Linked DNA regions of Tunturibacter psychrotolerans. The protein of the gene in region 1 interacts with the protein of each later gene in a pairwise test. Links are inferred from orthologs where the notes say so. Each region holds a gene or a part of one and is shown in the gene's direction. Other genes may lie near its edges.

Region 1 (3,443 bases):
CATGGGACGGGAATGCGGATTTCCCCGGTGCGTCTTGAGCTGCAGCGACCGCGTGCGAATGCAAGATCGCTCGAGCGACACTTTGGCTGCACGGTTGTGTTTGGCGCGGCGCGAAATGCGATTGTGTTTCGTGCGTCGGATGCTGAGCTACGATTTGTGACTCGCAACGCGGAGCTGTTGGCGATGCTTGCGCCGCAGCTGGATGAGGAGTTGAAGCAGCATAAGGGCGAGGAGAGTTTTCCTGAGCGTGTTCGCGCGACGATTCAGCGGAAGCTTACGGGGAGTCGTCCGAAGATGCAGGAGATTGCGCGTGAGCTTCATATCAGCTCGCGTACGCTGCAGCGGCGTTTGCAGGATGCGGGATCGAGTTTTCAGAAGGCGCTGGAAGAGGCGCGGCATCAGCTGGCGCGGCACTATCTTACGAACTCGCTTCTGGAGTTGAGCGAGACGGCGCACCTGCTGGGGTATGAGGATTCGAATTCGTTTGTGCGGGCGTTTCGGGTGTGGGAGGGTGTTCCGCCCGCGCACTGGAGGGGAACGCAGCGGGAGAAGGCTGTTTCGTAGACTCGTCACGAGTCGGGTGGAGATCGGCAGTGGTCTGGTCGGCTAAGCTGGTGGGATGGCTTTGTTTTGTGATGTTGCTTTGCCGGTGCCGCTGGACCAGACGTTTACCTACGCGGTGAACGGTGTGGTGCCGGTTGTGGGAGCGCGGGTGCTGGTGCCGTTCAGCGGGCAGAGGCTGATGGGTGTGGTGGTGAGGGTGCACGAGGATGCGCCGGTGGAGGAGTTCGAGATCAAGCCGGTGCAGCAGGTGCTCGACGATGCGGCGCTGCTGCCGGAAGAATTGATGAAGCTGGCTGGGTGGATCGCGCAATACTATGTTGCGCCGCTGGGTGAGGTGTTGCGTGGGATGCTGCCGCTGGCGGCGGAGGTGAAGCGGCACTTCTCTTACCGGATCGCGGAGCAGGGGAGGAAGGTGCTGTATGAGGGCGCGATGAAGGGGTCTTCGCGGCGGTCGAAGCTGTCGGTGGAGGAGCAGGATCGCGAGTACTCGGTGCTGAACTATCTGGAGGGCGGGGAGGCGGCGAAGATGTCGGCGCTGCGGTCGGCTACGGGGGCGAATAAAGGGCTGCTGGAGGGGATGGTCAGGAAGAAGTGGCTGTTGCGCGAGGTGATTGCGGAGGAGAGAGACGCGCGGCGGCTGGAGAAGGTGGCGGTGCTGGTGGCAGAGGCGCGGCTGCCGAAGTTGAATGAAAATCAGACGGCGATCCTGGCGGAGCTTGCGGCAGTGGGTGGGCGAATGCGCGTGCGCGATCTGCGGTTGAGTCTGACGCGTGCGGGAGTGCCTGAGTCTACGCTGGGGACGCTGGTGAAGCGTGGGCTGGTGGTGGTGGAGGAGGTCGCGGAGGAGTTTCACCTGGGCGGCGTGGGGGCGCATGGGAAGAAGCATGCGCATGAACACGCCTTGAATGAGGCGCAGATGGAAGCGTTGGGAACGATTGCGGCGGCGATGGAGAGGGGTGGGTTTCGGCCGCATCTGCTCTACGGAATTACGGGGAGCGGGAAGACCTCGGTTTATTTTGCTGCCATGCAGAGGGCGCTTGATGCAGGGAAGTCGGCGCTGCTGCTGGTACCGGAGATTGGATTGACGCCGGCGATGGCGGGGCAGATGGTCGCGGCATTCGGCGGCGAGGTGGCGTTGCTGCACTCGCAACTGACGCCTGATGAGCGCGCTGAGCAGTGGCACAGGATTCGGCGAGGTGAGGCGAGGATCGTCGTGGGGACGCGGTCGGCGGTGTTTGCGCCGATGGTGGATCTGGGGTTGGTCATCGTCGATGAAGAGCATGACTCGAGCTACAAGCAGGAGGAGACGCCGCGGTATCACGGGCGTGATGTGGCGGTGATGCGGGCGAAGTTCAATGAGGCCGTGGTGGTGCTGGGGTCGGCGACACCGTCGCTTGAGAGCTGGTCGAATGCGGAGAAGGGTCGATATGCGCGGGTGGAGATGCGCGCTCGCGTGGCGGACAGGCCAATGCCACTGGTGGAGTTAGTGGATATGCGGGAGGAGTTTCGCGAGACCGGGCAGGAGCAGATCTTTTCACGGAGGTTGATTGAAGAGACGCAAGCCACGTTGGACCGTGGTGAGCAGGTGATTTTGTTGTTGAACCGGCGGGGGTACTCGTCGACGGTGCTGTGCCGGAGCTGCGGGGAGAAGATCGAGTGCGAGAACTGCGCGGTCTCGATGACTTACCACAAGCCCGTGAGTGGGAACGATGCGATTGCGCAGCCGGGGCAGCGATTGGAGTGTCATTACTGCGGGTCTCGCAGGTCGGTGCCGAAGGCTTGTCCGAAGTGCGAGAGCGAACATCTTTATTTTCTGGGGGCGGGATCGCAGCAGGGCGAGGAGAGATTGCAGGAGCTGTTTCCGACGGCGCGGATCGGGCGGATGGATCGCGATACCGTGCGCGGGAGGAGCGACATGGAACGGCTGCTGGCGAGGCTTCATGGAGGCGAGATCAATCTGCTGGTGGGCACGCAGATGATCGCTAAGGGGCATGACATTCATGGAGTGACGCTGGTGGGGGTAATTGGGGCGGACTTTGCATTGGGGCTGCCGGATTTTCGCGCGGCGGAGCGGGTATTTCAGCTACTGACCCAGGTCTCAGGCCGGGCAGGGCGCGGGGATCTGATCGGCAAGGTGCTGGTCCAGACATATCATCCCGAACACTATGCGATTCAGTTTGCTGCAAAGCATGACTACCCGGGGTTTGTGGCGAAGGAGATGCAGTACCGGCGATGGATGCACTATCCGCCGTTTGCAGTGCTGGCGAACGTGGTGATCCAGAGCGAAAAACTGGAGGAGGCTACAGCGTGGGCGGGAACGCTGGGGCGGTGGTTTCAAAAAGCCCGGCTGGATAAGGTGAGGGTGCTGGGACCAGCCGCGGCGCCGATTGTGAAGCTGAAGCGGATCTATCGTTTTCACTTCGTGTTGAAGGCGGAGCGGCGGCAGACACTGGGTGAGACGCTTCGGGCGATGCTCGCCTATGCGGAGACGCAGGAGATCGCGCGCCGGAACCTTGTGGTCGACGTGGATGCGGTTCACCTGATGTGACGCTGCATCGCTGCCATGAATTGTTGGGGAGGTGTGTTGCAGACAACTCCCGGACGCCGGTGCGGCAGGAGATGTTGTGGTGCTTAGTCGAGCAGGTGCAACTCTTTGCCGGGCTTGAAGCGAACTGCCTTGCCTGGGGCAATGGTGACTTCGGCTCCGGTCCGCGGATTGCGACCGATTCCGGTTTTGCGCGGCTTGACGGTAAATACACCAAATCCGCGGAGTTCAATGCGGTCGCCCGCGATAAGAGTCGCCTTCATGCTTTCAAAGATCGCATCGACAGCTGACTCTGCTTTTGTCCTGGGAAGGCCGGTTCTTTCCACCACCCTCT
Region 2 (3,257 bases), 2.2 Mb from region 1 along the record:
GTCATCGTGCCCGCAGGCGCGGTAAACCGGGCCACGTTTCCAGGAACATAAAAAGGCTGAATCCCGAATTGAGCGTTGTATTTACTGTCTGCATCGCCCCATTTACTCAGCTCGACATCCACCTCGCGGTAGTTTTGCTCCCCTCCAAAATCGTCAAAGGTGTTCAGACTTAGAACTGCGGCCGGCTCCAGATGCGATGTGTCAGCCACCGTAACAATGTAGGTCCCGTATCCCAGGCTACGATCCATCACGACCTCTGCGCAGGCCCACTTGTTCCCTTTTTTCTTGATGCGAAGATGTAGCGCGCCCTTTGCATCGGTCCATCCATTATCACCGTCATAGGGAGAGTTCAGTCCCCCGCGATCCCCTGCAATCGTGCGAATCCCCCAATCATATCCACTGAATTTAATCGGCACCGTAGGCGCGATCTGAGGCTTGCCAACACCATCAACGATCTTCACCGCGGCAACTGCACCGCCCGGTACGGGCGCAACATCCATGGTCGCCGGCGGTTGATACCCTGGGTCAACCAGCAAAGCAGCGTACTTAAATCCGAGGTGGCTGGTCGTACTCCAGCTCGAATCCGGCTGTATGGAAAGGAAGGGCTGGTCGGGCCACGGCTGAACCCACCACGGCCCGCTCATCGCATAAATCACAACTCGCTGGCCCGGCTTCGCGCCCGTGACACGCCCCGAAATCGTATCCACTCGCTCACGACCGCCCTGCGCGGCCGGAGGAATCTTCGTAAATTCAACTATCGGACCAGTCACCGCCTGCTTGGCGTGGCAGCCGGCAAGCCAAAACAGAGATACGGTAAGACAAACCGCAAGTCCAGTCGAACCCAACGAGGCAGCTTTCCACATCGGCCGCAATCCACACCCCAGTCGATGACGAAGTCGGAAGCCGTTCGTTGAAGCAGTCGCGTGATCTTGCACCACAGAAACCCTCCGGAACTATTGCAGTCTTCTACGTTGAGATAGCAATCATAGTCCATCCAACCCCCCTCCCATCAACAAGTGCGGCCGTCGTTAAGTCCACTTCCAGCAAAAGAAAAACTCCGGACCTCTGCCTCTCCCGATGCGCGAACTTCATCTGCAGCAACGAATCCAATCCATCGAAAAGCCATGCTCCTCATGGTGTAAGATATGGTCTTCCGCCAGCAAAGATGCGGCTGGATCTTTGCAACATAGATCTGAAGCAGCGGAGTTTAAGCACCGAAGTCCCTGCGGACAACGTTCCAGGGGGCCGAACCTGAGGCAGTCCAACCAGCCCACCTTGGGCAGCGACACCACTTTCGTAAAGCAACACCACCGGAGTTCTTCACATGGCAAAGGGCGTCAATAAAGTCTTCCTCCTCGGCAACGTCGGCAAAGACCCCGAGATTCGTTCCACCACCGGCGGCATGACCGTCGCCAGCTTCTCTCTGGCCACCGCCGACCGGCAGAAAGATGCTCAGGGCAACTGGGCAGACAAGACCGAGTGGCACAATATCGTCTGCTTCCAGCGCACCGCCGAGGTCGTCCGCGACTACGTCAAAAAGGGCTCGCAGATCCTCGTCGAAGGCAAGATCCAGACCCGCTCCTGGGACGACAAAACCAGCGGCGAGAAGAAGTACAAGACCGAGATCCTCGTCAACGAACTCACCCTCCTCGGCGGAAAACCGGCTGGCGAAGGCGCCTCCAGCGGCGGCTACTCCAAATCCAACACGGCCAGCTACGACCAGCGCGCCCCATCCAGCCAGCCCGACTACGCAGACGTAGGCATCACTGACGACGACATCCCCTTCTAGAATCGGACCTTGCATTCGGTGTCCATTTACTCCGATACAACGGCTTGTACGCGGGGGACGAGGTGTGGAGAAGCGGGTTGCAGCCCCTTTCTCCACCCCGCCTAAAGAGACCTTGAGCTCTCTTTAGGCTCCCAATCTCTTCGTGCTGGATGAAACTCCATTGAGCACACTGCAGCGCGTGAAGTTCATACCATGATCCGTCGTAACCGACGCGATTGCTTCCTTCTCGTCAAAATATCCACTGTTACGCCTCGACCTTGCGTCCGGCTGGTTGTCTTCGTCCTATAACTTGTTCGCTCCGAAGACCGCCAGTATCTGTTCTACTTCGGCCATTCGCGGCATGGAGGTTTGAGCTCCTGGCCGCGTCACCGAAAGTGCTGCGGCAGCGGTTGCGAAGCGTGCGCTTTCGACCGGATCTTTTTTCATCAGCAGAGCCGTCGCGAACGCACCATTGAAAGCGTCTCCCGCAGCCGTTGTATCCACCGCCTGAACCGTGAAGGGCTCGAGGCGAGCACCTAGTCCGTCGGCCGATGCAAGATAGGCGCCACGAGATCCGAGCTTTAGGACTACTCCTCTAGTACCCTTGGCCAATAAAGTCTGCGCCATCACCGCAGGTTCGTTAAGGTTGGCCGCTCCGTTCCCGATGAAGAATGTGGCCTCCGTCTCATTCGGAGTAAACCAATCCACCTTGTCGAGAAGTCCTTCTGGCAATTGCGTCGCAGGCGCCGGATCGAGAATCAGCGGCACGCCCTCACGCTCGCAGATCGTCGCCAGATGTTGAACTGTCTCGGTCGGAATCTCCAATTGAGTCAGCACGATCCCGGCGCCTCTCAGGACCTCGATGTTCGCATCCAAATCTTCAGGCGTCAGCAGTGCATTTGCGCCCGGGGTGATCACGATGCAGTTCTCCCCCGCTTCAGACACTACGATCACGGCAACACCCGAGCTGCATCGAGAAGTCGAGACACCGTCGACATTCACGCCCGCATCTTCTAGGTGCTCCCTCAGCTGCACACCGAAGACATCATCTCCGATTCGTCCAATCATCGCGACCGGAGACCCCAGACGCGCTACAGCAACCGCTTGATTTGCCCCTTTCCCTCCGTGATGAGTCTGGAAGGATGTTCCGATGACGGTCTCTCCCTCGGTGGGAATCCGCGCTGTGTACGCGACGAGATCCATGTTGATGCTCCCCACCACGACTACTCCCCTCTTTTCAACGGACATAGACCTCCTAAGCTCGTAAACACGATCAATAAATAGGAGCGAGCGCAATCGCACTCAATCCGCAGAGGAACAGAACAAACATCCAAAACAAGTATGTTTTGGCTCGAGCGGGCGCGGTTGCAAATTCCTTCCAGATGAATACTCCCCAAGCGGCAGAGATCATAGTTGCCCCCTGACCGATCGAATAAGAAACCGCTGGCCCTACGATATGTGCACGCGACGCCACAAAGTTGAAGGTTGC

Evidence for each region.
Region 2: the proteins of priA (region 1) and RBB77_RS10480 interact in binary tests that used the Escherichia coli proteins (3 or more experiments, as listed by UniProt). The link is inferred for Tunturibacter psychrotolerans from one-to-one orthologs.

Annotation. Positions count from the first base shown.
Region 1 is NZ_CP132942.1:4,747,364-4,750,806, reverse strand. What follows is about bases 239-3,365. They hold priA (replication restart helicase PriA), read left to right. Parts: upstream 239-619; coding sequence 620-3,112; downstream 3,113-3,365. Other genes in these bases: RBB77_RS19990 (HU family DNA-binding protein), read right to left, coding at 3,196-3,365; RBB77_RS20000 (AraC family transcriptional regulator), read left to right, coding at 239-564. Also shown: more of RBB77_RS20000, read left to right, coding at 1-238; more of RBB77_RS19990, read right to left, coding at 3,366-3,443.
Region 2 is NZ_CP132942.1:2,521,389-2,524,645, reverse strand. The notes cover bases 116-3,056. They hold RBB77_RS10480 (single-stranded DNA-binding protein), read left to right. Parts: upstream 116-1,324; coding sequence 1,325-1,789; downstream 1,790-3,056. Other genes in these bases: RBB77_RS10470 (GRP family sugar transporter), read right to left, coding at 3,042-3,056; rbsK (ribokinase), read right to left, coding at 2,072-3,016; RBB77_RS10485 (hypothetical protein), read right to left, coding at 116-863. Outside these bases: more of RBB77_RS10485, read right to left, coding at 1-115; more of RBB77_RS10470, read right to left, coding at 3,057-3,257. UniProt on the Escherichia coli protein: Plays an important role in DNA replication, recombination and repair. Binds to ssDNA and to an array of partner proteins to recruit them to their sites of action during DNA metabolism. Acts as a sliding platform that migrates on DNA via reptation.